Regions from separate parts of the Neorhizobium sp. T25_13 genome, predicted to be linked through region 1. Evidence: predicted binding sites of a transcription regulator. Region 1 holds the regulator's gene; each other region holds the start of a gene.

The links. Region 1 encodes PhoB, which activates phosphate uptake and scavenging genes when phosphate is short. Its sites were predicted from a motif close to TGTCATNNANCTGTCAT; they were not measured.
Region 2: the regulator PhoB is predicted to act here: its motif matches at 4,633-4,649, upstream of C5J22_RS09435 (YdcH family protein).
Region 3: the regulator PhoB is predicted to act here: its motif matches at 2,358-2,374, upstream of C5J22_RS25625 (UDP-2,3-diacylglucosamine diphosphatase).
Region 4: the regulator PhoB is predicted to act here: its motif matches at 1,510-1,526, upstream of C5J22_RS04225 (esterase-like activity of phytase family protein).

What each region holds. Positions count from the first base shown of each region.
Region 1 is NZ_PVBI01000002.1:407,709-415,164, forward strand. Features, by position in the region: gene pstB (phosphate ABC transporter ATP-binding protein PstB) at 1-746, shown strand, start outside; gene phoU (phosphate signaling complex protein PhoU) at 790-1,503, shown strand; gene phoB (phosphate regulon transcriptional regulator PhoB) at 1,525-2,208, shown strand; gene C5J22_RS05525 (winged helix-turn-helix domain-containing protein) at 2,223-2,909, shown strand; gene C5J22_RS31910 (hypothetical protein) at 3,163-3,294, opposite strand; gene C5J22_RS05530 (vitamin B12-dependent ribonucleotide reductase) at 3,566-7,375, opposite strand.
Region 2 is NZ_PVBI01000003.1:473,534-480,989, reverse strand. Features, by position in the region: gene C5J22_RS09470 (hypothetical protein) at 1-602, opposite strand, end outside; gene C5J22_RS09465 (alpha/beta fold hydrolase) at 678-1,715, opposite strand; gene C5J22_RS09460 (hypothetical protein) at 1,735-2,343, opposite strand; gene ykgO (type B 50S ribosomal protein L36) at 2,443-2,568, opposite strand; gene C5J22_RS09450 (5-(carboxyamino)imidazole ribonucleotide synthase) at 2,692-3,771, opposite strand; gene purE (5-(carboxyamino)imidazole ribonucleotide mutase) at 3,768-4,265, opposite strand; gene C5J22_RS09440 (YdcH family protein) at 4,276-4,479, opposite strand; gene C5J22_RS09435 (YdcH family protein) at 4,711-4,887, shown strand; gene C5J22_RS09430 (helix-turn-helix transcriptional regulator) at 5,046-5,306, opposite strand; gene C5J22_RS09425 (sulfite exporter TauE/SafE family protein) at 5,421-6,191, opposite strand; gene C5J22_RS09420 (thiamine phosphate synthase) at 6,310-6,963, shown strand; gene C5J22_RS09415 (tetratricopeptide repeat protein) at 6,963-7,456, shown strand, end outside.
Region 3 is NZ_PVBI01000014.1:70,667-78,122, reverse strand. Features, by position in the region: gene dgcA (N-acetyl-D-Glu racemase DgcA) at 1-226, shown strand, start outside; gene C5J22_RS25630 (MFS transporter) at 196-1,383, opposite strand; gene C5J22_RS25625 (UDP-2,3-diacylglucosamine diphosphatase) at 1,493-2,296, opposite strand; gene C5J22_RS25620 (NADP-dependent malic enzyme) at 2,528-4,855, shown strand; gene C5J22_RS25615 (hypothetical protein) at 5,006-5,692, shown strand; gene bluB (5,6-dimethylbenzimidazole synthase) at 5,693-6,379, opposite strand; cobalamin riboswitch at 6,459-6,643, opposite strand; gene C5J22_RS25605 (TolB family protein) at 6,671-7,456, opposite strand, start outside.
Region 4 is NZ_PVBI01000002.1:154,650-162,105, reverse strand. Features, by position in the region: gene C5J22_RS04240 (hypothetical protein) at 1-163, shown strand, start outside; gene C5J22_RS04235 (DUF2000 family protein) at 135-542, opposite strand; gene C5J22_RS04230 (AraC family transcriptional regulator) at 541-1,485, shown strand; gene C5J22_RS04225 (esterase-like activity of phytase family protein) at 1,613-2,983, shown strand; gene C5J22_RS04220 (NmrA/HSCARG family protein) at 3,248-4,201, shown strand; gene C5J22_RS04215 (LysR family transcriptional regulator) at 4,203-5,123, opposite strand; gene C5J22_RS04210 (DJ-1/PfpI family protein) at 5,242-5,949, opposite strand; gene ppx (exopolyphosphatase) at 6,086-7,456, opposite strand, start outside.

The DNA.
Region 1 (7,456 bases):
TTTCCGCCCGGGACGTTCAGGTTTATTATGGCGACAAGCACGCCATTATCGATGTGAATATCGAAATACGGCAGCGTACGGTCACGGCTTTCATCGGTCCGTCCGGCTGCGGCAAGTCGACCTTCCTGCGCTGCCTCAACCGCATGAACGACACGATTTCGATCTGCCGCGTGGAAGGGCATATCTCGATCGACGGTGAAAACATCTATGATCCCCAGGTGGACCCGGTGCAGTTGCGCGCCAAGGTCGGCATGGTGTTCCAGAAACCGAACCCGTTCCCCAAATCGATCTATGAAAATGTCGCCTACGGCCCGCGCATCCACGGCCTGGCGCGCTCCAAGGCGGATCTGGACGAAATCGTCACGTCATCGCTGCAGAAGGCCGGCCTGTGGAACGAGGTAAAGGATCGCCTCGACAGCCCCGGTACCGGCCTGTCCGGCGGCCAGCAGCAGCGCCTGTGCATAGCACGCGCCGTGGCGGTCAGCCCCGAAGTCATCCTGATGGACGAGCCCTGTTCGGCTCTCGACCCGATCGCCACCGCCAAGGTGGAGGAACTCATCCACGAACTCCGTACAAATTTCACCATCGTGATCGTGACGCACTCGATGCAGCAGGCTGCCCGCGTCTCGCAACGCACGGCCATGTTCCACCTGGGTTATCTGGTGGAGGAGAATGATACGGACAAGATGTTCACCAATCCGGACGACCAGCGCACGCAGGACTACATCATGGGTCGCTTCGGCTGATACGCCCGTCTTTGCAGTCGTCACTCTCATCAGGAAGCTAAACATGTCTTCTTCCCATATATTGTCGGCCTATGACGACGAACTGAAATACCTCGGTCGCCGGATCTCCGAAATGGGCGGTCTCGCCGAGCAGATGTGCTCGGACGCCGTACGTGCGCTGGTCAATTCCGACGCCGCACTCGCCCAGAAGGTCATCTCCGACGACGTGATCCTCGATCACGCCGAGCGCGAGATCGGCGACAAGGCGATCATCACGATCGCCCGCCGCCAGCCGGTTGCGGCCGACCTTCGCGAGATCGTCGGTTCGCTGCGCATCGCCTCCGATCTGGAGCGCGTCGGCGACCTCGGCAAGAACACCGCCAAGCGCGTCATCGCGGTTCAGGGCACCGGCGTTCCGCGCAAGCTCGCCCGCGGCCTCGAACATCTCTCCGATCTCGCCCTCGTCCAGCTCAAGGACGTCCTCGACGTCTATGCGACGCGTTCGGCGGAAAAGGCCGAGGCGATCCGCAGCCGCGACGAGGAAATCGACGCGATGTACACCTCGCTGTTCCGCGAACTCCTCACCTACATGATGGAGGATCCGCGCAACATCACCACCTGCACGCATCTTCTGTTCTGCGCCAAGAACATCGAGCGTATCGGCGACCACGCCACCAACATCGCCGAGACCATCTACTACATGACGACGGGCGCCCAGCCGGAAGGCGATCGTCCGAAGGACGACTCGTCGAACACGCTCGGCGCGATCACCGAATAGAACTGACGGAGCAGACCAAGAATGCTGCCGAAAATCGCTGTCGTAGAAGACGAAGAAGCGCTGAGCGTGCTTCTTCGTTACAATCTGGAAGCCGAGGGTTATGAGGTCGATACCGTTTTGCGGGGCGACGAGGCCGAAATTCGGCTTCAGGAGCGGGTACCGGACCTTTTGATCCTGGACTGGATGCTGCCCGGCGTTTCCGGCATCGAACTCTGCCGCCGGCTGCGCATGCGCCCGGAAACCGAGCGCCTGCCGATCATCATGCTGACGGCCCGCGGCGAGGAGAGCGAACGTGTTCGCGGCCTCGCCACCGGCGCCGACGACTATGTGGTAAAACCCTTCTCGACGCCGGAACTGATGGCCCGCGTCAAGGCCATGCTGCGCCGGGCCCGTCCCGAGGTGCTCTCCAGCGTTCTCCGCTGCGGCGATATCGAACTCGATCGGGAAACCCATCGCGTTCACCGCAAGAGCCGCGAGGTGCGCCTTGGCCCGACCGAATTCCGCCTGCTCGAATTCCTGATGGCGGCGCCGGGGCGGGTCTTCTCCCGCTCGCAGCTTCTGGACGGCGTCTGGGGCCACGACATCTACGTCGACGAGCGTACGGTCGACGTCCATGTGGGAAGACTTCGCAAGGCACTCAACTTCTCCAACATGCAGGATGTCATCCGCACCGTTCGCGGTGCCGGATACTCCATGGAAACATAGTTGGTGGCCACGAGATGAGCGCGCGGGTCCTGTTGGTCGACGACGACGAGTCGTTCCGCCTGATATTGCAGAAAGCCCTCGTGGCCGACAGCTTCGTCGTATCGATGCTGGCAAGTGGAGCCGAGATCTCAAATCGCTTGAAAGCCGTTCCGCCGGATATCCTGGTCATGAGTTCGGACCTTCCGGGCGTGCGAGGTCTCGAGGTATGCCGCGAGGTGCGTCTCGATCCCGTCCTGTCGCGCCTTCCGATCATCCTCCTCGTGCCGTCGGGTGGCGAAGGCCTTCACCTCATAGCACTCGCGGCGGGTGCCGACGATTGCCTCATGAAGCCATTTTCCCCGGTCGAGCTCGTCGTCCGTGTGAAGAACCTGCTGAGGCGCGTCAATCCCGCCCTCCTGGACCACATGCTCAAGGTCGGCGATCTCACGCTCGACCGGGAAGCCCATCGAGTTCACCGGCAGAAACGTGAGGTCAAGCTCGGGCCTAAGGAGTTCAAGCTCCTTGAATTCCTGATGCGGACACCGGGCAAGGTCTATTCTCGGACTGAGCTGAAGGCATCCCTCTGGGGCGACGACACGACCGTCGACGAGCGGGCGATCGACGTCCATATCGGCCGGTTGCGAAAAGTCATCAGCCTTGGCAAATCCGACAATGTGATCCGGACCGTGCGCGGCGCCGGATACGCATTGGGCGATTTCTGACGCCGTCCGCTTGGCCCGGGCTAACTTTTGTCCTGACCGGCTCATGGCGAGCCGGTGGCTCACTGCCATGGAGGCTGGCGGGTTTGCTGTTGGCACCGGCGTTGGACCCCTCTCTTGGAATTTCTAACACTTAGCTGAAGCTAAGATGTTGAAATTCCATTCTCCCCCGCTAGGGGGGAGATAGGGCGGCGTGCCACGGACTATTTAGAAGCCTTTCGCGGCAGTTACCGCGAAAGGTATTTAAGCACCGGAATTACTTCTTTTTGTTTGGCGCCTGCGTCAATGCAGACGCTGCCACCTTTTTTACGGCAGCAGGCGTTTTAGGATTGCTCAGCAGTTTGGATGCCGCTGAAGCCACAGATTTGGATGTACGTTCATTGGCCACTGAGGGATCTCCTTGTTGATGGCCGCCAAAGCTACCTCGACTCTGATTTCTCGAATCCCATATACTAACCGTGCTACAGGCAAGGGATGCGAGTCTCTTCGCCCCGCGTGGGCTTCGGCCTTTTCGCGGTATCCAAAGCCGGGGTCTGAGGACTCCGGCTTTTTCATTTCCAATGCACGCAAATCATTTGTTTTTATTCTTGTTTTGTTCTGCTTGGTAGTCCAGCCCGAAGTTTCCTTCGGGCTGTGTTTTATTCAGCTATTCACATTAATCAGCTGCAGCCGCTCGTCGCACCACAAGTGTCGCACTTCTCGCAAGTCCCATTCCGCACCATCGTAAAATTCTGGCACTCGCCGCACATGTTGCCCGTATACCCTTGAGCAATCGAGCGCATGCGGCGTTCGTTTTCGACCTTTTTGGCTTCCGTCTTGGCGGTCGCAGCCTCGTCGGCGGCCTTGTCGGAGAAGAGGGCCGTGGTGGCTGCCTGTTCTTCGGTCAGTTCCTCGACGATCTCTTCGGCGAGTTCCTTGGCGCGCTCCTCGTAGTCCCGCTTGAAGGAGACGATTTCGGAGGTCGAGATGGCGACGGTCGGTTCCAGCTTGCGGGCGGCGGCACCGGCAAAGGCGGTGACGTTGGTGCCGGCCGAGGCGCGGGCAGGGGCGGCAGTCGCCGAGCCCTTGATGTCGGCCGGGCGGTCGCCGCCGGTGCCGGAGACGAGGGTCGGCTTGTAACCGCGGGTCAGGCCCTTGGAAACCACGTCCGCCTTGCCTTCCGAGACGCCGCGGCCAAGCGCGGTGTTGGAGAAGTCCGACGTATCGACATGCGCGAGGTCGTGGCGGCCGAGATAGGAGATCGCCAGTTCGCGGAACACGTAGTCGAGGATCGACGTGGCGTTCTTGATCGCATCATTGCCCGTGACGATGCCGGCCGGTTCGAACTTGGTGAACGTGAAGGCGTCGACATATTCCTCGAGCGGCACGCCATACTGCAGGCCGAGCGAGACGGAGATCGCGAAGTTGTTGATGAAGGCGCGCAGGGCCGAGCCTTCCTTGTTCATGTCGAGGAAGATTTCGCCGAGGCGGCCGTCGTCGTATTCGCCGGTGCGCAGGAAGATCGTGTGTCCGCCGATCTTCGCCTTCTGGGTATAACCCTTGCGGCGGCCGGGCAGCTTTTCCTGGCTGCGGACGACCTTTTCGATGATCCGCTCGACGATCTTTTCGGTGATCGTCACGGCCTGGGCGGCGGCCGGCTGGGCCAGCAGTTCCTCGACCGCGTCTTCCGCGTCGTCATCGGCAATCAGCGACGAGTTGAGGGGCTGGGAGAGCTTCGAGCCGTCGCGGTAAAGGGCGTTCGCTTTCAGGCCGAGCTTCCAGGACAACATGTAGGCGGAGCCGCAGTCCTCGACGGTCGCGTCGTTCGGCATGTTGATCGTCTTGGAGATCGCACCCGAGATGAACGGCTGGGCGGCCGCCATCATGCGGATATGGCTTTCGACCGAGAGGTAACGCTTGCCGATCTTGCCGCAGGGATTGGCGCAATCGAAGACGGCCAAATGTTCGGCCTTCAGGAAGGGAGCGCCTTCGAGCGTCATCGCGCCGCAGACATGGATGTTGGCGGCTTCGATGTCCTTCTTGGAGAAGCCGATATGTTCGAGCAGGTTGAAGCTCACGTCGGCGAGCTGCTCGTCGGTGACTCCAAGCGTGCCCTTCAGGAAGTCGGCGCCAAGCGTCCACTGGTTGAAGACGAACTTGATGTCGAAGGCAGCCTTGGTGGCGCCGTTGATGGCTTCGATCTTCTCGTCGGTGAAGCCCTTGGCCCGGAGCGAGCCGGGGTTGATGCCGGGTGCCTGGTTGAGGTTGCCGTGGCCGACGGCATAGGCCTCGATCTCGGCAATCTGGCTTTCCGAATAACCGAGCGTGCGCAGGGCTTCCGGAACGGCGCGGTTGATGATCTTCCAGTAGCCGCCGCCGGCGAGCTTCTTGAACTTGACGAGCGCGAAATCGGGCTCGATGCCGGTCGTGTCGCAATCCATCACCAGGCCGATCGTGCCGGTCGGGGCGATGACCGAGACCTGCGCGTTGCGGTAGCCGTGCTGTTCGCCGAGGACAAGCGCCTTGTCCCAGGCAGCCTTGGCATGGGCGACCAGATCCTGGTCCGGGTTTTCCGAATGGATCAGCGCCACCGGGTTGACGGACAGCTGTTCGTAGCCGGAGGTTTCGCCATGGGCGGCGCGGCGATGGTTGCGGATGACCCGCAGCATGCTGTCGCGGTTCGGCGCGTAGTTCGGGAAGGGGCCGAGCTCGGAGGCGATTTCAGCCGAGGTGGCATAGGAAATGCCGGTCATGATCGCGGTCAGCGAGCCGGCGATGGCGCGGCCTTCCGGAGAGTCATAGGCGATGCCGGTCGACATCAGCAGGCCGCCGATATTGGCGTAGCCGAGGCCGAGCGTGCGGTACTGGTAGGAGAGTTCGGCGATCTGGCGCGACGGGAACTGCGCCATCATCACCGAGATTTCCAGCACGACGGTCCACAGCCGCGTCGCATGTTCATAATCGGCGATGTTGATGCGGGCGGTCGTCTTGTCCTTGAACTGCAGCAGGTTCATGGAGGCGAGGTTGCAGGCCGTGTCATCGAGGAACATGTATTCCGAGCACGGGTTCGAGCCGCGGATCGGGCCACCGGCCGGCGACGTGTGCCAGTCGTTCATCGTCGTGTTGAAATGGATGCCCGGATCGGCGGACGCCCAGGCGGCGTAGGAGATCTGTTCCCAGAGGTCCTTGGCCTTCAGCGTCTTCATCACCCGGCCGTCCTTGCGGGCGGTCAGGTTCCAGTCGCCGTCGGTCTCGACAGCGCGCAAAAAGTCGTCCTTCAGCGAGACGGAGTTGTTGGAGTTCTGGCCGGAGACGGTGAGATAGGCCTCCGAATCCCAATCCGTGTCATAGGTCTTGAATTCCAGGTCCTTGTAGCCCTGGCGGGCGAACTGGATGACGCGGCCGATATAGTTTTCCGGAACCTGGTCCTTCTTGGCAGCCTTGATCTCGCGCTTCAGCGCAGGGTTCTTGAGCGGGTCGTAGCAATCGTCCCCAGATCCGCCGTCGCAATTCAGGCAGGCCTTCATGATGGCCTTCAGGTGCTTGGAGACGATCTTCGAGCCGGTGACGAGGGCCGCCACCTTCTGCTCTTCCTTGACCTTCCAGTTGATGTATTCCTCGATATCCGGATGGTCGATGTCGACGACGACCATCTTGGCGGCGCGGCGGGTGGTGCCGCCCGACTTGATGGCGCCGGCAGCGCGGTCGCCGATCTTGAGGAAGCTCATCAGGCCCGACGAACGGCCGCCGCCGGAGAGCTTTTCGCCCGCGCCGCGCAGCATCGAGAAGTTGGAGCCGGTGCCGGAGCCGTATTTGAACAGGCGGGCTTCGCGGACCCACAGGTCCATGATGCCGCCTTCGTTGACGAGATCGTCCTCGACCGACTGGATGAAGCAGGCATGCGGCTGCGGATGCTCATAGGCCGACTTCGACTTGGTGAGCTTAGCCGTGAAGGGGTCGACATAGAAATGGCCCTGGCCGGGGCCGTCGATGCCATAGGCCCAGTGCAGGCCGGTGTTGAACCACTGCGGGGAATTCGGAGCGACGCGCTGGGTGGCGAGCATGTAGGCAAGCTCGTCCATGAAGGCGGCCGCGTCTTCTTCGGAGGTGAAGTAGCCGCCCTTCCAGCCCCAATAGGTCCAGGTGCCGGCAAGGCGGGAGAAAACCTGGCGCGCATCGGTTTCGGAACCGTACTGCTCTTCCTTCGGCAGTGCCTTCATCGCTTCCGTGTCAGCTACAGAGCGCCACAGGAACGAGGGGACGTCGTTTTCCTCGACCTTTTTCAGGAACTTCGGAACGCCGGCCTTGCGGAAATACTTCTGCGCCAGAACGTCCGTCGCAACCTGGGAGAACTGCGCCGGAACGTCGATATCGGCAAGCCGGAAGACGATCGAGCCGTCCGGATTGCGGATCTCGCTGATCCCCTTGCGGAATTCGATTTCCCCATAAGCGCCTGTATCCGGCTTGGTGAAACGACGTTCGATGCGCATTGCCTTAATCCTCGTCCGTTGGCGCCTGATGATAAGGCGCAGATGTGCCGCTCCAGCCCACACGTTCGACGCGCGCAGCCA
Region 2 (7,456 bases), on a different contig from region 1:
ATCTGGCGGGCGACGGTGCTGAATTCCATCGCGGTCTTGATGTCGTCGAGGGACAGTTTGGGCGCCTCGCGCGGCGTTTCATCCATCGCGTCGAGATAGGCCTGCTCGGCGTGGGAGACGGGCTTGTCGGCTGCGGGCTCGTCTGACGGTTCGTCTGCGGAGGCAGTCGTGGCCGGTTCGTTCGCATCCGGGATGGTCTCTCCTGTCTCCGCTCCGGAAAGAGCATTGGCGGGGGTCGCTGGCGCAGTCGCGCCGCTCCCGGCCAGGGCCTCGGTGAATTCGCGGGCGGCACCGGCAACGATGACGCCGAGCTGGGCCGCCTGCTTGGCGATCACCTGCGGATCGAACCCCCAGCGGCGCATGAACTCGAGCTGCTGCTTGGCATCATCGAGCTTCTGCCTGGCGCGCGCCTTTGCCTGTTCGTCCGCCTCGTCGCTCGCCTTCTTCAGCGAGGTCAGGCCATGGACGAGGCGATCGTAGAGCTCGTCCTTGGGCCTGGATGGACCGGACGACGCGGCTGTTGCGGCATCCGTCGAGGCCGACGCTCCATCCTGCTTCGCAGGCCGCGCCGGGTAGTCACTGCCAATGCTGCCGATCTGCATCTCGTCTCTCCGATTCCATGTGGCCGGAGGTTGGGACGGTCAGCTTGCTTCGGGCTGGCGTCGTCCGAGCAAGGCTCAGGTTTTCTCGATCGAGAGATCCATTTCGGGAGCCGAGTCTTCCGCTGCCGGCGCGATGCGCGCTTCCGCGATGTGGGCGGCGGCCTTCAGGTCGCGGGGGAGGCCCGAGAGTTTTTCGATTGCGGCGATCACCACGTCGCTCGCCAGATAATCCGGCTTGTGGCCGAGATTGCGGATGGAGACGAGTTCGGACCCGGCGATATCGCGGGCAAGGCCGCGCGAGTGGATCTCCTCCGCGACGATGGCATCGCTGTCGCCGGTGATGATCACCGTCGGCGCAGTGATTTCCGTATATCGCGGCGCGACGCGCGTCACGTAGCCGTTGAGGTTGGCGACATCGATGGCGTTGCTGCGGAACACTTTCGGGCGCAGGACCAGATACGGCGCGCCGTCGCGAAGATAGGTCTCGGGGCAGGGGTTGGGGTGAAAGACCGAGCGCGTGGCGGCCTTCATCACCATGAGGCCTGCGGGGAGGGCGAGAAGATGGCTGAACAGCCGGCCGATCACCGGGCGGGCGGTGAGTTTGTAGTACCAGTCGATCCGGCCGGGCCAGGGATGGGTGGCGGGCGCCAAAAACAGCAGGCCGGCGGTCTTTTCCGGATGATAGAGGCCGAAGCTCGCGGCAATCGCGCCGCCGAAGGAGTGGCCTGATATGATCGCCTTGTCGATGCCGCGCTTTTCCATCAGCCTTGCTATCGCCGCCGCCTGACCGTCCGGGAAACCGTTCTCAGGCCCGCCGCGCTCGGAATAACCGTGGCCCGGCCGGTCGAGGAAGAGCATCTCGGCGCGGCCTTCGAGCGCCTTGCGGAAGGCCGCCTCCTGGTCGCGGAAGTTGCCGCTGGCGCCATGGATGAAGACGATCGCCGGCAAATCTGCGCTGGCCGGCTTCGGCACATGCAGCGAATTCATGGAAAAGCCGCCGACATCGACCAGTTCACCGGTATTCGGGAACTCGGCCTCGATCGCCTTCGCCTTCCAGGCGGTGAAGCAAAAAGCGGTGGCAACAATGATGATGGCAAGGGGCAAGATCATCATCGACGTGCCGCCCGAAGGCTCAGGTCCGGTTGCCGGCGAGCTTTTCAGAAAGCTTGGTGACGGCTTCCTGGGCGTCGCGGTCGGCCGGGTAGACGGCGAGATAGTCCTGCCATGCCTTCAGCGCCAGTTCGTCCTTGCCCGCCTCCGTCAGGATGCCCGCCATGCCGGCCAGCGCTCCGAAATGGCGCGGCTCGCGTTTCAGCACTTCGGCGATGTCGGCCATGGATTTGCGCGGGTCACCCATCGTGTAGTGCAGCGTCGCACGGCGGTTCCAGCCTTCGGCAAAGGCGGGATCGAGCACGGTCACCTGATCCAGGAAATCGAGTGCCGCGGCGTTGCGCTTTTCCTTGATGGCGGTCGCCGACCACTGCATCAGCAGGTTGACGGTGGCGCTGCCCGAATCGTTGAGGTCGGCGATGATCTGGCTGGCGATGCCGCGTGCCTTTCCCGGATTGCGTTCGCGCTTCAAGGCACCGAACAGCGCATCCACGGGCTTGCCGGGTTTCTGGGCGGCGGCGGGAATGACCGGGGCGGCCGCAGGCGGCTTGGGTGTCGCGGTCTGGGCGGGAGCGGACGAAGCGGCGAGGCTCGCGGCGAGAATCAGGGTACTGAAACGAAAATAGCGCATGCGGATAAGGTAATCCGCCTGCGCCGAAGGTCAAACCCGATTTGTCGTGTTATCGACAATTTGATCGGCTGCGGCTGAAACCGGAGCCGATTGCCTGTATCAGCCCTGACGAGCCTTGAAGCGCGGGTTCTGCTTGTTGATGATGTAAACGCGGCCCTTGCGGCGAACCAGACGGTTATCGCGGTGACGAGCCTTCAGCGCCTTAAGCGAGTTCTTGATCTTCATTTTCCTGGTCCAGCAGTCTGTGGGCGCGAGGCCGCATGTCTATCAATCAAAAGCGCGCCGCCAAGATTCTTCGAGGGGCGCGCTCTCAGTTGGGCGTGCAGATAACCCGAGCCAATCTGCATGTCAACCTTGTGACGACGTTTTCAGGCCCTTCAATTCGGTCACATGGCCCATTTTCCGGCCCGGTCGGGATTCCGTCTTGCCATAGAGATGAACCAGAACATCGGCGCGGGAGAGCCAGACCGGCACGTCCAGAATATCGTCGCCGATGAGGTTGGTCATCATGCAGTCGGAATGGCGGGCGGGGTAGCCGAGCGGCAGGCCTGCGACAGCGCGGATATGCTGCTCGAACTGCGAGACGACACAGGCGGCCTCCGTCCAGTGCCCGGAATTGTGGACGCGCGGGGCGATCTCGTTGGCGATCAGCGTGCCACCCGCCATCACGAAGAATTCCATGCCGATGACGCCGACATAATCCAGCGCGGCGAGCAGCTTCTCGGCCGATTCGCGGGCGGTCTTCGCCGTCGATTCGGAAATCCTGGCGGGCAGGGTGGAGGTGTGGAGAATGCCGTTGCGGTGGACGTTTTCGGCCGGATCGTAGCAGGCGACCGTGCCGTCTATGGCGCGGGCGGCGATGATCGACACTTCGCGCTCGAAGGGCACGAAGCTTTCCAGAATCAGCGGCACGCCGCCGAGCGCATCGTAGGCGCCGGCCGGCTTGTCGTCGGCGGAGCGGAAGACGCGCTGGCCCTTGCCGTCATAACCCATGCGGCGGGTCTTCAGGACGCCCTGGCCGCCGAAATCGGCGAGTGCCTTTTCGAGGTCGGACTGGCTGTCGACGGCGTGGAATCGGGCGGTCTCGATGCCGCAGGAATTCAGGAAGCGCTTTTCGGTCAGCCGGTCCTGCGACATATCGAGCGCCTTGGCCGGCGGATAAACCGCAACCGAGCGCTGCAGCGCCTCGGCGGCGGTCACCGGCACGTTTTCGAATTCGTAGGTGACGACGTCGCAGCGGCTGGCGAGTTCGGCGAGTGCTGCCGGATCGTCATAGGCGGCGGTGATCTGGGCGTTGGCGACCTGGGCTGCCGGGCAGTCGGCCTGCGGTTCGAGCACGATCGTGCGGAAATTCAGCCGGGCTGCGGCCATGGCCAGCATGCGGCCGAGCTGGCCGCCGCCGATGATGCCGATCGTGTGGACAGTCATGGAGCCTCGTCGATTGGGTAGTCCGCAACGGCCGCACTCTGGCGGGCGCGCCATTCGTCGAGCCGGTCGGCGATCTCGTCGTCGTTGAGAGCGAGAACCGCGGCTGCCAGCAGGGCGGCGTTGATGGCGCCGGCCCGGCCGATGGCAAGAGTGCCGACCGGAATGCCGGCCGGCATCTGGACGATCGACAGCAGGCTGTCCTGGCCCGACAGCGCCTTCGATTGAACCGGCACGCCGAAAACCGGAAGCGGTGTCATGGCGGCGGTCATGCCGGGCAGGTGGGCCGCACCGCCGGCGCCAGCGATGATGACCTGGAAACCTTCGGCACGGGCGCCCTTGGCAAATTGCATCATCCGCTCCGGCGTGCGATGCGCCGATATGATACGGGCCTCGTAACCGATATCGAGCGCCTCCAGCGTGTCAGCGGCGTTCTTCATGGTCTCCCAGTCGGACTGGCTGCCCATGATGATGGCGACGGCAGGTCTTTCAGACATGGCGGGACCCTTAAGCGATGATGTCCGGAACAATCTGGTCTTCGAGCTGAGTCATCTTGTCTTTCAGCGACAGTTTCTTCTTCTTCATGCGCTGCACGCGAAGAGCGTCGCAGCCGACCTGGATCATGGCATTGATGGCGGCGTCGTAATCCTCGTGTTCCTGTCGAAGTTTCGCGAGCACCAGCCGGACATCCGCCTGTTCCTGATCTGCCATATTCCAGTCCCCATTCTCACGCCCGGCATTTCAGCGGTCGCCGGCATTCTCCGCAAGCCTCTACCACCAAACCGCGTTAACGGGAAGTTAGACAAGGTCACGAATTTGCCCACTTCAAACCATGATTTCACCTTCGACAAAGCCGGCCGATCGTGTCACACTTCCTTCGTAAACCTGAAGCCTCGGCATTAGGGAATGCCGTGGTAGGTGACTAAGGAAGGAACATGCCACATGACCGTCCAGGCTCATATCGCATCGCTTGAAAAGAAGCACGGTGCTTTGGAGGAGGAGCTCCAGACCGTTCTAGCGTCCCCCTCCGCCGACGACCGTGAAATAGCCGAACTCAAGCGGCGCAAGCTGCGCATCAAGGACCAAATGCAGCGCATAAAAGCATCCACGCGTCATTAGTTCCTCAGTAGGAGAACCCGCCGCTCGCCCATTGTTTCATCAGTAAGAGGCGAATAATAAAAGCGGCAAACCAATAATCCAGAAATAACCCAGAAATAACAATGACAAGGTTCTGGTCGTGGAAGGGAGCCACAATTCCCACGGTTTAAAAGCCGTCGTCACGACCAGAACTGATCCAGCCACAGGTTCAGCCTGTCGAAGCCCTTGCTGTTGACGGAATAGATGCGCCGCGTGCCTTCCGCCGTCACATTCACCAGATTGCTGTCCAGAAGAGCCTTCAAATGCTGCGACACCGCGGGCCGGCTGATCGGCAGCCCTTGCGCAAGTTCGTTTACGGTTCTCGGAGCGCGCCGCAATTCCTCCAGCAGATACCGCCGGTTAGGATCAGCTATGGCTGCAAAGGGGTCAACGGTTGTCATCCGTTGAACTTACGGTAAACGCTCGAGAACGGCAAGATTTATTGTGCATCGCAACAATATCGCCCGCCTTATTTTGCGTTGCTTTTTTAGCTGCACCGCGCCTGCTTTGCCGGGTCAGAACGGCAGGCCGTCCCACAACAGTTTCAATCCCGCACAGAATGCCAGACCGTAAGTCATCGGATAGAAGGTTTCCGCCTTCAGATGCTTGACGATGGCCGCGCCGATCATGGTCGCGATCAGGGCTACGGGCAGAAGGGTTGCGGAGATGGTGAGGTTTTCGGAGTCGAGTGCGCCGAGGAAGAAGTAAGGAATGACCTTGACCGCATTGACGATCGCGAAGAAGCGGATGCTGGCGCCGGTATAGGCTTTCGGATCGAGCCGCATCGGCAGGACGTAGATCTGGAACGGCGGCCCGCCGGCATGGGCAACGAAGCTCGCGTAACCGGACAGGGCGCCCCAGAAGGTGGCGGCTCCCGGGCGGTGCGGCAGGGGAGCCCTCGGCTGGTTGGAGCGAGGGCCGTAGACCTGCCAGAAATAGCGCACGGTAAACAGGATCGTCGCAACCGCGATGACGAGGCGCAGGGCATCGTCCGAGACATAGGCCGACGTCGCCCATCCGAGTGCGATGCCGATGATGCCGCCGGGCAGGATCACCAGCAGCGTCCTGGCATCGTTGAAGTTCCGCCACGACCACAATGCGACGATGTCCATGACGATCAGGATCGGCAGGAAGATCGCCGCCGCCTTGACCGGATCGACCGCGAGCGACATCAGCGGCACGCCGAGCAGACCGATAGCGCCGCCGATCCCCCCTTTCGAGAGGCCGACAAGCAGAACGGCGGGGATGGCGAAGGTGAAGAACGCGAAGCTAAGCGTATCGGGCATGAAGACTCGAAGGCGATGAGGGAATGGTTGATCCGGCAGGCGGTCCGGTCTATCGAATTTGCGGACAGAAAACGAGTGCGGATTTTCACAAGTCGATATCCGCCGAACGGGAAGAAACATGACCGGACAGAAAGACCGCTGCCGCCTCGTGCTGATCGTGCCGCAATATGACGATGCCGATCAGCAGGCCAAGGATCTCGAAGCCGCGCTTGCAGGCGGCGACGTCGCGTCGGTGATCGTGCCGCAATACGGGCTCGACGACCAGGCGTTCCAGAAGCGTGCGGAAGCACTAGTCGAACTGATCCAGGCGGCGGGCGCTGCGGCGCTGATCTGTGGAGACAGCCGGGTGGCCGGGCGCATCAAGGCGGATGGCCTGCATCTTGGCGGTGACCTCACCGAGCTGGGGGAGGCGATCGAGAAATTCGTGCCGAAGATGATCGTCGGCACCGGCGGGGCGGGCGACCGGCATCAGGCGCTTGCAATCGGTGAACATCGTCCCGACTATATCTTCTTCGGCAAGCTCGACGGCGATATCAAGCCGGAAGCACATCCGAAAAACCTCGCGCTCGGCGAGTGGTGGGCATCGATGATCGAGATCCCCTGCATCGTCATGGGCGGCACCGATACCTCCTCGGCGCTTGCCGTCGCGGAGACCGGCGCGGAGTTCGTGGCGCTCAGGGAAGCGGTCTTTTCCAATCCCCAGGGCCCTGGCGCCGCGGTCGCTGAAGTCAACGCAATTCTGGACGAAAAAGCGCCACGGTTTGAGGCTTGATGAAGCCCATGCCGTCGAACCGCCTTTCCCGCGTGATTCTGAAAGGGCTGCTGGCGACACTCATCGCTTCGGCGGCGATGCCTTGTCTTGCGCTGGCGCAGGCGAATTCCAGGGCGGTGACCCGGCCCGTGGAGCGCGATTTCCAGCCGATGAAAAAAGGGCGGGTCGAGACCCAGCCGGTTCCGGGCTCCGCAAAGGGAACCAAGGAGCCTGAGGGCCAGCCGAACGGCATCATTCCTTCGGGCGGGGTCGAGCTTTACCAGCGCATGGGAGCCGCACTGCCGCCGGCACCGGCGGAAAAAAACTATACCGGCACCGTGGACGAAGCCTACGGGGCATACCAGCGCGGAATGTATGTGACCGCCCTCGACAGAGCGCTGACCCGGGCCGGGACCGGCGATGCGGCGGCGCAGACCCTGGTCGCCGAAATGATGACCAAGGGGCTCGGCATCAAGCGCGACGCCAAGACCGCGGCGTTCTGGTATCAGAAGGC
Region 3 (7,456 bases), on a different contig from region 1:
GACCGAGGCGCTGGCGATGAAGGCGGAAGCACAGCGGCTCGGATTTGCCGTGATGATCGGCTGCATGGTCGGCTCCTCGCTTGCCATGGCGCCGGCCGTGCTGCTTGCCCAGGATGCGGACTATGCGGATCTCGACGGGCCGCTGCTGCTTTCCCGCGACCGGCCGGACGGGCTGCGCTACGAGGGTTCCCTCGTCTATCCGCCGGAAGCGACCCTCTGGGGCTGAATTCTTGCCGCAAGCGCGATGATCGACAGGCCGACCAGCGCCAGAACCGACATCGCCACATAGCTCGTCGGGCCGAACTGGCGGTAAAGTACGCCGGAAAGCACCGTCGCAAGCGCCAGAAAGACGCCGTTGTAGAAGACATAGGCGCCTTGCATCGAGGCTTCCTGGTCTTCGCGCACCGCCTCGACCAGCCGGTGCTGGATGCCGATATGGACGAAGGCGAACGTGAAGGCGTGAGTGGCCTGCAGCGCCAGATATCCCCAGAAATCGAGCGGCATCGGAAAGAGCGTCCAGCGGACCACCGCGACCGCGCATCCGACCCGCATCAGCGTCCAGGGAGAAATCCGTCTGGCGATCCAGCCCGCCGCGAAAAAGACGATGATCTCCGACACGACGGCCGCGCTCCACAGGACGCCGATCGAGCCGCTCGAAAACCCGATCTGCTGCCAGTGGATGGTGCCGAACGTATAGAACATGCCGTGCCCTGCCTGCGCCACCGACGCGCCGATCATCAGCACGTGCAGGTCGAGCCTTCTGAGCGAGCTCGGCTGAGGCATCCTGTCCGGGTCCGGCCTTGCAACCGCCCGGCCGAGCTTCGGAGCTGCGAAGGCAACGGCGACGGTCAGGAGAAAACCGACCACTATCGCCCAAGGAATAGCCTGGAAACCCCAGAAGCCGCGCAGTTCGCCGACGAGGAGCGCCACGGCCACGAAACCGACGGATCCCCAGACGCGCATCGAACCATACTGAAAACCCCAGCGCCGGACCCCGCTGACAGCGATCGATTCGACGATCGGCGCATAGGGCGCGAAGACCGCCGCCTGAACGGCGATGACGATGAGAACCGGCCAGAAATCGCGGGTGAAGAACATGGCGAATGCCGTCAACAACGACAACGCGCCGGACCAGGCGAGCATCAGGGTCCGTTCCGTCATCCGGTCGGCAAGCAGGCCGGCAACCGGGGCGGCAGCCACGCGCAGGAAAAGCTGGGCTGCGAGCACGAGGCCGATTTCGAATTCGGTAAAGGCAAGCCCGTCGAGCCAGACGGGCAGATAGGGCAGAATCACTCCGTTCACCCCGAGCGGCGCCCCATAGGCGATCGCACAGCGCAACTGGAAGAACCGGGGCGCTGTCTGCGCCGTATTTGAGGGAATCACGATTTCACGGGTGGGTTGCTGAAGTTTCAGCTTACCTAACACACACCCTTGTGCCTGCCTATGGCAAGATATAGCCCTCTGGCAGGCCCATCCATCTGTTGCAGGCCGCTCAGGCGGCCCGCATGTCCTCGATGGATTGCGGCGCCGGCAAGGACTTGATTTCCGCCGTGGCGGCCATGTTCTGCCAGGAAATCAATTCCAGCGTGCCGTCGAAATTCTCGGCAATTGCCGTGCAGCTTTCCACCCAGTCGCCGGTATTGACGTAGTGGATGCCGTCGATGTCCTCCATGACGGCATGATGGATATGGCCGCAGATAACGCCATCGACATTGTTGCGGCGGGCTTCGTCGGCTACGACCCGCTGGAACTCGCCGATGAAATTGACCGCGTGCTTGACCTGCAGCTTAGCCCAGGCGGAGAAGGACCAATATGGCATGCCGAGGCGGCGGCGGATGGCAGCGAGCCCGATATTGATGACGATCGCCGCGTCATAGGCCCAGTCGCCGAGATAGGCGAGCAGGCGGGCATTGCGGACCACGACGTCGAATTCGTCGCCATGCAGGACCAGGTATTTCTTGCCGTCGGCCATCTCGTAGATTTCGCGCTCGGCGACTTCGATGCCGCCGAAATGCGTGCCCGGGAAGGAACGCAGGAATTCGTCGTGGTTGCCGGGGATGTAGACGATGCGGGTGCCCTTGCGCGCCTTGCGCAGCAGCTTCTGGACCACGTCGTTGCAGCCCTGCGGCCAGTACCAGTTGCGCTTCAGCCGCCAGCCGTCGACGATGTCGCCGACCAGGAAAATGGTATCCGCTTCATGATAGCGCAGGAAATCCAGGAGGAAGTCCGTTCGGGCTGCCTTGGAGCCCAGATGAACGTCCGAAATGAAGAGCGTTCTGAAATGTCTTGTATCCATCTCACCGGTCACGAAGTCGTCCTTTCGCTGCCGCTTCTGTTGGCTTCAAAACCAGACTCGTGTTTCAGGATGATGACAGGGACCGGGAAAGGTGCGTCCCGCGCCCGAGCGCCCATGTTCCAATTTCCGCGATGACCGCAAATTAGCTGCTGTTGCTTTGGGTCGTTTGATGTAATGAGGGGTCTCTCCTTTCGACCCCTCAAAGACAGAAAAAGCAAGCCAGGAGGAAACATGAACGCGCAGGACAAACCGAAGTCGCCGACCATGCCGGTCAGCGGCGATCTCGACGAGCAGGCGCTGTTCTTCCACCGCTACCCGCGGCCCGGCAAGCTGGAGATCCAGGCGACCAAGCCGCTCGGCAACCAGCGCGACCTGGCGCTTGCCTATTCTCCGGGCGTTGCCGCTCCCTGTCTGGCGATCCGCGACAACCCGGATTTGGCCGCGGACTATACCGCCCGCGCCAACCTCGTCGCCGTCGTCTCTAACGGTTCGGCCGTGCTTGGGCTTGGCAATATCGGCCCGCTGGCTTCAAAGCCCGTCATGGAAGGCAAGGCCGTCCTCTTTAAGAAATTCGCCGGCATCGATGTGTTCGACATCGAGATCGACGCGCCCGGCATCGAGGCGATGGTCTCGACCGTTTCGGCGCTCGAGCCGACCTTCGGCGGCATCAACCTCGAAGACATCAAGTCGCCGGAGTGTTTCGAGGTCGAACGCCGGCTGCGCGAAAAGATGAACATTCCGGTCTTCCACGACGACCAGCACGGCACCGCGATCATCGTCGCCGCCGCAGTCCTGAACGGGCTGGAACTCGCCGGCAAGAACATCGCCGACGTAAAGATCGTGACGTCGGGCGCGGGTGCCGCAGCACTCGCCTGCCTGCATCTCCTCGTTTCGCTCGGCGCGAAGAAAGAGAATATCTGGGTCCACGACATCGAAGGCCTCGTCTATGACGGGCGCAATACGCTGATGGACGAGTGGAAAGAAATCTATACCCAGAAATCGGACAAGCGTGTGCTTGCCGACAGCATCGGCGGCGCAGACGTGTTTCTCGGCCTGTCCGCAGCCGGCGTGCTGAAGCCCGAACTCCTGGCACAGATGGCCGAAAAGCCGCTGATCATGGCGCTTGCCAATCCGACGCCGGAAATCATGCCCGAGCTTGCCCGCGCCGCCCGTCCCGACGCGATGATCTGCACCGGCCGTTCGGACTTCCCGAACCAGGTCAACAACGTGCTGTGCTTCCCCTACATCTTCCGCGGCGCGCTCGATTGCGGCGCCCGGACGATCAACGAAGAAATGAAGATGGCGGCGGTCAAGGCCATCGCGGCGCTTGCGCGCGAGGAAGTCTCCGACGTCGCGGCGCGCGCCTATTCCGGCGAGTCGCCGATTTTTGGCGCAGACTATCTGATCCCCTCGCCCTTCGATCCACGCCTCATCCTGCGCATTGCGCCTGCGGTCGCAAAGGCAGCTGCCGAGACCGGCGTCGCCGCGCGTCCGATCCATGATTTCGAGGCCTATCTCGACCAGCTGAACCGCTTCGTCTGGCGCTCCGGTTTCGTCATGAAGCCGATCTTCAGCGCCGCCAAGGTTTCCGAAAAGAACCGCGTGATTTTCGCCGAGGGCGAGGACGAACGCGTATTGCGCGCCGCCCAGGTTCTGCTCGAGGAGAAGACCGCAACCCCCATCCTGATCGGCCGTCCTTCCGTCATCGAGGCGCGGCTGGCGCGTTTCGGCATCCGTATCCGGCCGAATGTGGATTTCGCGGTGGTCAACCCGGAAGACGATCCGCGCTACCGCGACTATGTCGACGAATATTTCGCACTGGTCGGCCGCGAAGGCATCAATCCGGAAGCGGCGCGCACCATCGTGCGCACCAACAATACGGTGATCGGTGCGCTGGCGGTCAAGCGCGGCGATGCGGACGCGCTGATCTGCGGCGTCGAAGGACGCTACGACAAGCACCTCGGCGACGTGAACCAGATCATCGGCAAGCGGCCGGGCGTCTGCGCCTTCTCGGGCCTCAGCCTGGTCATCTCCCAGCGCGGCGCGATGTTCTTCACCGACACGTTCGTGAATTACAACCCATCCGCGCAGGAGATCGCCGAGATCACCATTCTGGCAGCAGAGGAAATCCGCCGGTTCGGCATCGCCCCGAAGGCGGCGCTGATCTGCCACTCGAATTTCGGCTCGCGCGATTCCGAAAGCGCCCAGAAGATGCGGGCTGCCCTGAAGCTGGTCCGCCAGCGGGCGCCGGAGCTGGAAGTGGACGGCGAAATGCAGGGTGGCTCGGCATTGTCGGAAACGCTGCGCAAGCGGGCCATGCCGGACAGTTCGCTGACCGGCGAAGCCAACCTGCTGGTTTTCCCGAATCTCGATGCGGCAAACATCTCGCTCGGTCTGGTCCGCAACCTCACGGACGCTCTGCATGTCGGGCCCATTCTTCTCGGCGCGGCCCAACCGGCGCATATCCTGTCGTCCTCGGTGACGTCTCGCGGCGTGGTGAACATGGCGGCGCTCGCCGTCGTGGAAGCCTCGCAGCCAAATCTGCAGATTCAATCCTGAGTTGCCGATCTTCTCGTGCTTTAGCGCGGGCCCCGTTCGGGGCTCGAATGGCATGCGGGCTTGATTTCACCGTGCGGTGATCGCGGCTTTATGAGATTATCAACCGGCACGTTCCATGATGCCATCTCCCACTAGGAGAGGATGCCGGAATTGCCGATACCGCTTCGCGGCCTGCTGACCATACCGCTCTTGCTTCTGCCTGCCGCAGCGCTGGCGGGGGACCCTGCCGTTTGTGCAGCCCTTTACCGGAAACTTGGAAACAGCCCGCAGATCATCGGCAACACGTCTGCGGCGCGCAGCTACGCCCAGCAGCTTGGCGAATACAATGCCGATATCCGGGAATTGCGGGTCGACATGCGCCGGGCCGGCTGCGGCAATGGCAGCGTCGTGGTTCTGGGTGGCCCGAATGCCGAGGTCTGCGGCCAGATGCGGGATGCGCTGGAAAGAATGGAACAGAGCCGCGACGCGCTGGCGGCGGAACGGAACAGTTCGCGGCAGATGATCCTGCCCTCGGAAGAGCGGAATGCCATCCTCGCCGCCATTCGCGAACAGCGCTGCATCCCCTCCTTCGAGCCGCTGCCGCCTGTTGTCGACGACCGCCGAAAGGTGCCGGGCATCGAACTTCCGAGAGAAGAGCAACCGTATTCCGGGATCACCAAGCTGCCGACCCGCCCGCAAAAGCCGCAGGCCGCGGTCCAGCCGCCGGTGCTCACGCCGCCGCCGGAGCGGCCATACGATCCAAACAAGAAGGTGCGCACCGTTGGGCCGGCTTTCCTGCCCGAAGCGGATATCGACCTCAGCAATCCGAAATCCGCAGGACCGCAGCCGCAGCAGTGATCAACGGTTATCCCAGCGATCCTGAAAGATCAGCTCCTCCAGGGCCAAGCGCTGGCGCCAGCCCTTGAGCGCCAATTCCGGCTCGGCGTAGAGGCGGTCGGTATAACCGAGGCACAGCCACGCGACGATCTCGACGCGATCGGGAATGCCCAGCAGCGCACGCACGTCCTCCTCGCGAAAAATGCTGACCCAGCCGACACCGACGCCCTCGGCCCTTGCCGCAAGCCACAAGTTCTGCACGGCGCAGACGGTCGAATAGACGTCCATGCGCGGATTGTGGGTTCGGCCGAGCACGACCGGGCCGGCACGGTCCGGATCGCAGGTGACGCAGATCGACAGCGGCGCCTTGACGATGCCTTCGAGCTTGAGGCTGCGATAAAGGTCGCGGCTCCGCTCCGGAAACATCTCCACGGCTTCGTCATTGGCGCGCGAAAAGGCGGCGCGAGCCGCCTCCCGCACCGAGGGATCGCGGATGAGGATGAAATTCCAGGGCTGCATGAAGCCGACCGAGGGTGCCGAATGCGCGGCGCCCAGCAGCCGCTTTACCAGGTCGTCCGGCAGTGGATCGGGCAGGAACTGGTCGCGCACGTCCCGGCGCGTCTCGATCGCCCTGTAGACGGCCGCACGCTCGGCCTTCGAAAATTCACCGGCAGGCAGCAAGGCATGCGCGAAAGGATCAGGCTGCATCGTTTGTCCCCAACAATGCCGTCGCTCCCTTGCCTTTCAGAAGCAAGGAGAGGTCCGAAACCTTTCCGCCGTCCGCGCGGGCTGGTCTATCTTGTCAGGCCGGTCTTCTGACTTGGCTTCGTCCGCCTCAACCGCCGCCTTCCCGGTTTCCCAGTGGCTTATCCTGCGGCCGAGCGTCCACCTCACAGCGTTGGGCACGTTCCGGCTCCACCCGGATTCCCGATTCTCCGGCTTGTCGCCGGCACCTGACAGGATCGGTTATGCCCTTACGCTATCCTCGGCGCAAGGCGCTCATGCGACTAGGAAATAGCGCACGTAGGCAAACTCATCGCCATCCGGCGACCAGTTCGGTGAATTCATCGTGCCCTGCCCGCCGAAGAGCTCGAACAGCGTTTCGACATTGCCGCCGTCCATGTCCATCAGCCTGACGCGGACGTTGAGATCGCGCGGGTGGTCGAAGACATCGGCGTCGTAGGAGATGAAGACGATCTTGTCACCCTTCGGTGACGGATGCGGAAACCAGTCGCCGTAACCCCCGCCGGTGATCCGCTCGGCCACGCCGCCGGCGGCCGGGACGCGCCAGATCTGCGTCAGCCCGGTGCGACTGGAATTGAAATAGATCCATTTTCCATCCGGCGAATAGTCCGGCCCGTCGTTGCGGCCCTCGCCGAACGTCAGCCGCGTCTCGTTGCCGCCCTCGCTGCCGATCGAATAGATATCGAACTCGTCGCCACGGATGCCGCAATAGGCGAAGCTCTTTCCGTCCGGCGACCAGCCATGCCAGTAGGACGGCAGGTTCCGGGTCACCAGCCGCGGCACGCCGCCGCCCGCGGGAAGAACATAGATCGCCGATTTGCCGAACTCTACCTTGTCGGAAATGGCGATCAGCGAACCCTCCGGCGAAATGCCGTGGTCGTTGTTGCATTGGCGGGCAAAGCCCGTATCGACCAGTTCAGGCCCGTCATCACCCGCCGGTGACAGACGATAGATCAGGCCCTCGCTGTTGAGCATCAAGTAGCGCCCGTCGGGCGACCAGTTGGGCGCCTCGAACAGGGCTTCCGTCTGCCAGACCACCCG
Region 4 (7,456 bases), 250 kb from region 1:
CCTCGCTGGTCTCGGAACCTCGCGGTCAATTGCCTGGATCAATTACCTGCTGCTGAGCATCACCGCCTATGTCGTGGCCTCGACCACGCCGATCGCCGCGCTCTGGGTCATTCCGAAGACTATTTTCTTCGCAGTCAGTTATGCATTTTCGAGCCTTTGGTAATCTTGTCGACGATCTTCTTCTCGGCCCTGAGCGCGATGCCGACCAGTTTCGCATCCTCCGGCGCAAATTGCGCAAATACTTCGCGGTTGGCCACGTCATGCCCGGTCGAGAACATTTCCTCGATATAGGCCGATGTCGTCACCTCCCGCTCCAGCGAGCGCCGGTGGATGGTCCGCAGCGTCTCCTGGTCGGCGGCCAGCACCACGATCGGCTGGATGCTCATCGGATTGTAGACATGACCCGCCGCGTCCCGATATGCTTCACCAATGATCGCGGGATTTTGCGCGATGATGCCGCTCGTCAGAAACGCGGTCACGTTGAGCTCCTGCCAGGGGGCGAGGTCATCGCGAAGCACGATCGCGATCTTGGTATCGAACATGAAAAACAACTCCGTCGAAGGTTATGCGAGAACTGACGAGATAGCGGCAGCCGATGCCGCGGGTCTTGAACGTTCGTGCAGCGCCGCAAGCACATCCGGCGGCAGCGCAAGAGGCGCGCCGGACGGCAGCGCAAGGGGCGCGCCTGATGGCATCGTCCAGGCGCCCTCCTCGCGCGGCATCGAGCGGATCGAGGCACGGTTCCACGGGCTTGGTTTCGAGCCGCATCGCCACGACACCTACGCGATCGGGATGACGCTTTCCGGCGTGCAGACCTTCCAGTATCGCGGTGCCGCCCGCGCCAGCCTGCCCGGCAATGTCATCGTGCTGCATCCGGACGAGGTGCATGACGGGGCGGCCGGCACCGACGCCGGGCTGCGCTACCGCATGCTCTACCTGCCGCCGGAGCGGTTGATCGAGGCGGCCGGCGGGTCGCGCGGCCTGCCTTTCGTGCCTGATCCCATCATAGCGGATGCGGAATTCCGGCAGTGTCTTGTCGAAGCCCTGGACAATCTCGCGGCCGAACCGCACGACCTGCTGCTCGACGATCTGATCGGCCGCATGGCAACAAGCCTCTGGCGCCATGCGGACGGCAAGGGTGGTGCGCCGGGCACCCTGCGGGCGCAGCAGGCGGTTCTGCGCTGCCGCGATTACCTGCAGGCGAATTCGGACCGCACGGTTTCTTCCGAGGAACTCGAGGAGGTGAGCGGCTTCGACCGCTACACGACCGCAAGGCAGTTCCGGAAATTTCTGGGAACGAGCCCGCACCGCTACCTCGTCATGCGCCGGCTCGATCGGGCAAAGATCATGCTGTCGGAAGGCGGCAGCCTGGCGGATGTCGCAGTCGGTACGGGCTTTGCCGATCAGGCGCATTTCACCCGTCATTTCAAGAAGACATTCGGCATGACGCCCGGGCGCTGGGTGGCGCTCAGCAGGAGCGCCTGAGGCGGTCCGTCCTTGTAAAATAACAGTCATCAAAGCTTCATCGAAGCGTCAATCTTCCATCACCTCACCGTCATGCACCCACCTTAACCGATTGGCGTCTTTGACACGCCAACCAACAGGTGATCTCATGACCAAATTTCTGCTTGCTACCCCCGTGGTGATTGGCGCGCTCGCAGCGCTGATCGGCGGCTCCGCTTCTGCCGACGACAAGGTATTCCCGGCCAAGCTCACTGGCCAGGCGATCCTTGCCGCCAACACGGTCGTTCCGGCTCCGGCCGATGCACCGGCGTTCCTCAAGACCTCCGGCAAGTTCACCACCGCCGACCGCAAGCGCACCGAAGCCCTCGGCACCCTGCCGGGCAAGGACGGCGCTCGCGTGACGGACGTCAAGCTGCCGCTCGACGGCCAGCCGATCCAGGGTTTCTCCGGCATCAAGGCCATGGCCGACGGCACGTTCTGGACGCTGTCCGACAACGGTTTCGGCGGCAAGAGCAATTCCTCCGACGCGATGCTGTTCCTGCACCAGATGAAATTCGACTGGGCCGCCAACAAGGCCGAAGTCGTCAAGAACATCTTCCTCTCCGACCCGAACAAGATCGCGCCGTTCCCGATCGTCACGGAAGCTTCGGAGACCCGTTACCTCACCGGCGCCGATTTCGACATCGAATCGATCCAGCCGGTCGCAGACGGCTTCTGGCTCGGCGAGGAGTTCGGCCCCTACCTGATCAAGGTCGACATGCAGGGCCGCCTGACGGACGTCATCGCCACCACGGTCGACGGCAAGCCGGTCACATCTCCCGACAGCCCGCTCGTCCAGCTGCAGGCGAACCCGGTCGCCAAGGCACCGGCCTTCAACGTGAAGCGCTCCGGCGGTTATGAAGGCCTTGCGATGTCCAAGGACGGCGGCAAGCTCTACGGCCTGCTCGAAGGACCGCGCTACAAGGAAGACGGCAAGGTCGAAGACGCAGAGGGGCTGACGGCGCTGCGCGTCATCGAGTTCGACGTCGCCTCCAAGAAATGGACCGGCCGCTCGTGGCTCTACCCGCTCTCCAAGGGCGGCGAGGCGATCGGCGATTTCAACATGGTCGACGCGACCACCGCTCTCGTCATCGAGCGCGACAACGGTGCCGGCACCGCCGACAAGCCCTGCGCTGATCCGGCAAAGCCCGAGCCGACCTGCTTCAACGCGCCGGCCAAACACAAGCGCGTCTACAAGATCGAAATGACCGACGCCAATGTCGGCAAGGCCGTCCGCAAGATCGGTTATATCGACCTGATGAACATCCAGGACCCGGACAACAAGAAGAAGGCCGGCAGCGTCGCCGGCGTCTACGACATGCCGTTCGTGACGATCGAGAATGTCGACGTCATCGACGCCACCCACATCATCATCGGCAACGACAACAACCTGCCCTTCTCCGCCGGCCGTGCCGTCGACAAGGCCGACAACAACGAGTTCAGCGTGCTCGAAGTCGGTGAATTCCTGGCTGCCAAGTAAGCAGCAGACGCCCCAAAAGCGAAGAGCGTCCGGTGAAAGCCGGGCGCTCTTTTCGTTGGGAGACGGGGATAGAGCAATGGCTCATCGGCGACCATTCATCCATAAAATGGCACTATGTTATGTATTTCGCACATCTACAGCAATAAAATGTGTTGAGTTAGGGTGTCCATCATTGAGGTGGCGGCATGGGCCGATAGCTCTTGCCGCAACGTGAGCTTGCCTGGTTAGCCGGCAGCCAATGACTGGAAAGGTCTAAACCCAAAGATGTCCAAAAAAGAAAAGCCACTTATCGCGATTGTCGGGGCAACCAGCAAACAGGGGCGAAGCGTAGCCGCGGCACTTCTTCGTAGCGAGCGTTTCCGTGTCCGTGCTTTAACCCGGAAAAAGGATTCAACCGAGGCTTTAAGCCTGGAAAAACTCGGTGCGGAAATCGTGACAGTCCCACTTGAACCTGGTTTTCGGAAGGATCTCATTGCTGCATTCAAGGGCGCGGATGGCGCATTTCTGATGACGCCACCCATCGCACCGCCGCAGACAACCGAGGCTCCTCTCGGCCGTGAACTGGCGGATGCCGCAGTTGAGGCAGGCGTCGGGCATATTGTTTTCAGCACTCTCGAGAATGTCGACAAGATCTCGGGCGGGACGAAGTATGCCCCGCACTTTACCGACAAAGCGTGCGTTGCAGACTACATTCGCGGCCTGCCGATCTCTCATTCCTTCATAATGCTGGCATTCTTTTACACGAACCTTCTCGAGTATTATGTGCCGCGCATGGAGGGGGATACTCTCCTCTTGCCGATTTATCTTCCTGAGGATTTCCGAGCGCCTTTTGTCGATCCGCTCACGGCGACCGGGCCGGTTGTCCTCGAGATTTTTTCAAATCCCGAGCGTTACAACGGGAAAACTCTGCCGATCGTCGGCGATATCATTTCTCCGCGCGAGATGATCGAAACTTTTCAGCGCGTGACCGGCCTTAAAGCTGAGTATCGAAACGCGTTCACCAGGGATGGCCTTCTGCAATATTTTCCGGAGCTTGCCGCTAACGAACTTCTCGTGCGAGAGCTTCTAGGGATGGTCGAGTATGCTGTCGAATATGGTTATTTCGGCAAAGAGCATGATCTCGAATGGAGCCGTCGTCTGAACCCCGACATGCTCAACTGGGAGCAGTATCTGCGGACGACAGGGTGGCGTGGCCATAGACGATCTTTCGGCCCCTGATTCACGATGGCCGGATTCCCGGTAATTCAGAAACCTTGGCGACAAGAAAGTCGGCGAGAAGCCGGACGCGTGCAATGGCTGCGCGCTCTGGAACGATCAGCAAGCTTACCGGGACCGGTGGAGGACGATAGTCTCCAAGCACGATCTCGAGCTGACCGTCGTCCAGAAGATCGTGGACCAGCCAGAGATGTGCAGGACCAATGCCGCGTCCGGCGGCAAAGGCTTGGCGCGCCGCCAGCCCGTGATCGACGCGCAATTTCCCACCGGCTGGTATCATCAGGCTTGTGCCGTCGAGAGAGAAAAGAATGATCTGATCGCTCCCCGCAACATTCGACGTCACGACCGTTTCGAGCCGTGACAGATCGGCTGGGTGCTCAGGCCGTCCGTGAACGGACAAATAATTCGGAGCACCCACCAGCAGCCGATGGCTTTCTCCGAGCGCATGAAGCTTCATCGAGCTGTCAGTGAGAGGCCCAAGACGGAGCGCAATGTCAACGCCTTCGCGAACCAGGTCGATGCGCTCGTCGGTCAGGTTGAGATCGACCCTGATGTCCGGATGCTTGTCCTGGAATTCGAAGATAAGGCGGGTGATGTGCATCACGCCGAGTGCTGCAGTACAGGAAAGCCGAACTGTACCCGCCGAGGCCTGACGGGCATTTCTCACTTCTTCGGCAGCCTGCTCGACCAGGCGCAATATCTGACGGCAATTCGTATAATAGCGGCTACCCTCGTCCGTAAGGGTCACGCGACGTGTGGTTCGGCTGAGCAGAGATACGCCGACTGCGTCCTCAAGTTCATTAAGGTGCCGTGTCACGGTCGATTGACCGACACCGAGTTCTCTTGCGACTTGCGACAGGTTGCCGCGTTCGGCGACGCGAACAAAGGTGCGCATTCGGTCAAGAGACAATCCCGCGTTATCCATTTTTCAGCACAGCAATCCTCATTCCGCCCCAATAGGGAATAATCTTGCCTGTGCCTAGTTCGAAGCGCAAAACTCGGCCTTTTCGAACACAGCCCGTTCCCAGCTCTTCCATTCATCGCTAGGCAGGCCGAGCGCCTCGCCGAAGTCTGGATATCGCGCCGGCATCAATGGCTCTAATCTGATCCGCGACATCGGCTGGCGGTTCCAGCGCCCTAACTGTCGCAGGGTCGGCGGTCATGGGCGATCCTGCGAATGGAGGTTCAGGCGCATATTCCATCATCAACTGGATTTTCCGCGCAACCTCTTCACCTGCCAGCTTGGCGGCCATGATCAAGCCAAGGTCGATACCTGCCGTCACGCCGCCACCGGTGGCTCGCGTCCGGTCAAATACGACCCGCCGGTTTACGGGAATTGCTCCGAAAGCTGAGAGCCGATGCAGCGCCGTCCAGTGAGTGGTGCACTCGTAGCCCTGAAGCAGACCGGCGGCAGCAAGCACCAGCGTGCCTGTGCAGGCGGCCATCAGGAATTGGCAGCCGGGCTCCTGGCGCCGTAGAAACGAGAGAAGGCGTTCGTCCTGCATCGCATCCAGATGGCCGGGCCCGCCCGGAACAACCACGATGTCGAGCTGACCGCATTCTTCAAGCAGCATGTTTGGGACAATGCTCAGTCCGCTCGCACTTCGAACGGGAGCGTGTCCCTCGGCCAGCAGATGGCAACGGGTATTGGGCAGCCGCGTCAGAACTTCCCAAGGCCCCGTCAAATCGAGCTGCGTCAGCTCGCCAAACAGGACAAAGCCGATCTCACGAGGAGGCGCGTTCAGAGACATCGAATCTTGCTCAGCCGATTAAAGAGGTAATGTCAGTTCGCGAGCATACACGAGAAAATGTTGTTGGACGCAACCTGACAATTTCCATTGCCCTGCCGCAAACCAGCCGCTCTCCGGCCCTCCCCGCGAGCCCGCCCTACTCGAACCGGAACGCCAGCCGTTTGCCCGTCAGCCTCGCCAGCTGTTGCAGACGGCCGTCCAGGCGCTCGCCGGCGAAATCGCGGTAGGCGGAGGGGACGACGAATTCGAGGTCGAGATCCGGTTCCGAGGACGGGCGGAAGGTCAGGTGGTGGACGAGGCCCGGCATCGAGGCCGAGAAGAGATAGACGACCCGGAGCAGTCCGCCGAGCAGCTTTGCGAGATCGAGCAGGCGTGGCGTCGCGATCGTCGCAAGCGGGCCGGTTTCGCCGTCGTCGTGCAGGCCTTCGAAACGGTAGTAGTTGGCAAGCGCCAGATAAGCGCGGCCGGCATGGGTGATGCCGACGAAGGACGAGTGGGCGATCAGGTTCAGCGCCTGCAGGCCGCGATAATCCGGATGGGCACGCCAGCTGATATCGGCGAGCAGGCAGGCGGCCTGGCGATAGCGGCTTTCCTCTTCCGTCTCGACGATCCCGAAGGCCGGCACCATGCGACCGGTCCAGCCGGCAAGCTCGCGGGCGTGTTCGGGCGACCGGGCGCGCAGGATCGCGAGCTGGTCGGCGGCAACCAGCAGCGGATCGCCTGCCTTCTCTTCGTCGGAAAGCAGCGAATAGAGATAACCTTCGCGAACGCCCTGCGCCGAAAAGCTCACCCTGGCGGGCTTCATCACCGCCAGGACTTCCTGCATGGCGATGGCACCGAAGGGCAGCAGCGAACGGCGACTCTTCGAGACGGCCTGCCAGGCAGGGTCTTTGCTGTCCTTGGCCGCAATCACCTCATCGAGGAATTTCTGCATGTCCTCGAGAGACAGCTCGTAGCCCTGCATCATGTGCAACGGATACTTGCTCATTTCCATGTGCAGCTTGGCGATGTTGCGCCAGGTGCCGCCGACGGCATAGAAGGTGCGGCCCGCGCCGTTTTCCAGGAACCGCGCGGTGTTCACCTGCTTGCGGGCGAAGGTGCGCGCCTTGGAAAGTGAATTGCCGGAGGATTCCGACAACCGCAGGCCCCCCAGCGGCAGGGTGATGCCCTTGCCGGACTCCGTGCCCTTGATGTCGATCAGTTCCAGCGAGCCGCCGCCGAGGTCGCCTGCAATGCCGTCGGGATCATGGAAGCCGCTGATGACGCCGAGTGCCGAATAGCGCGCCTCCTCCTCGCCGGACAGAAGCTGGACCTGCTGGCCGAGGATCTCCTCCGCCTGGCGGATGAAATCCGGCCCGTTGGACGCTTCGCGGGCGGCAGCGGTCGCCAGAACATAGACTTCGGTGGCGCGGGCCTGGGTGGAAAGCGCGCGAAACCGCTTCAGCGACAACAGGGCGCGCGCGACGCCCTCGTCGTCCATGCGGCCGTTCGAGCCCAATCCCTTGCC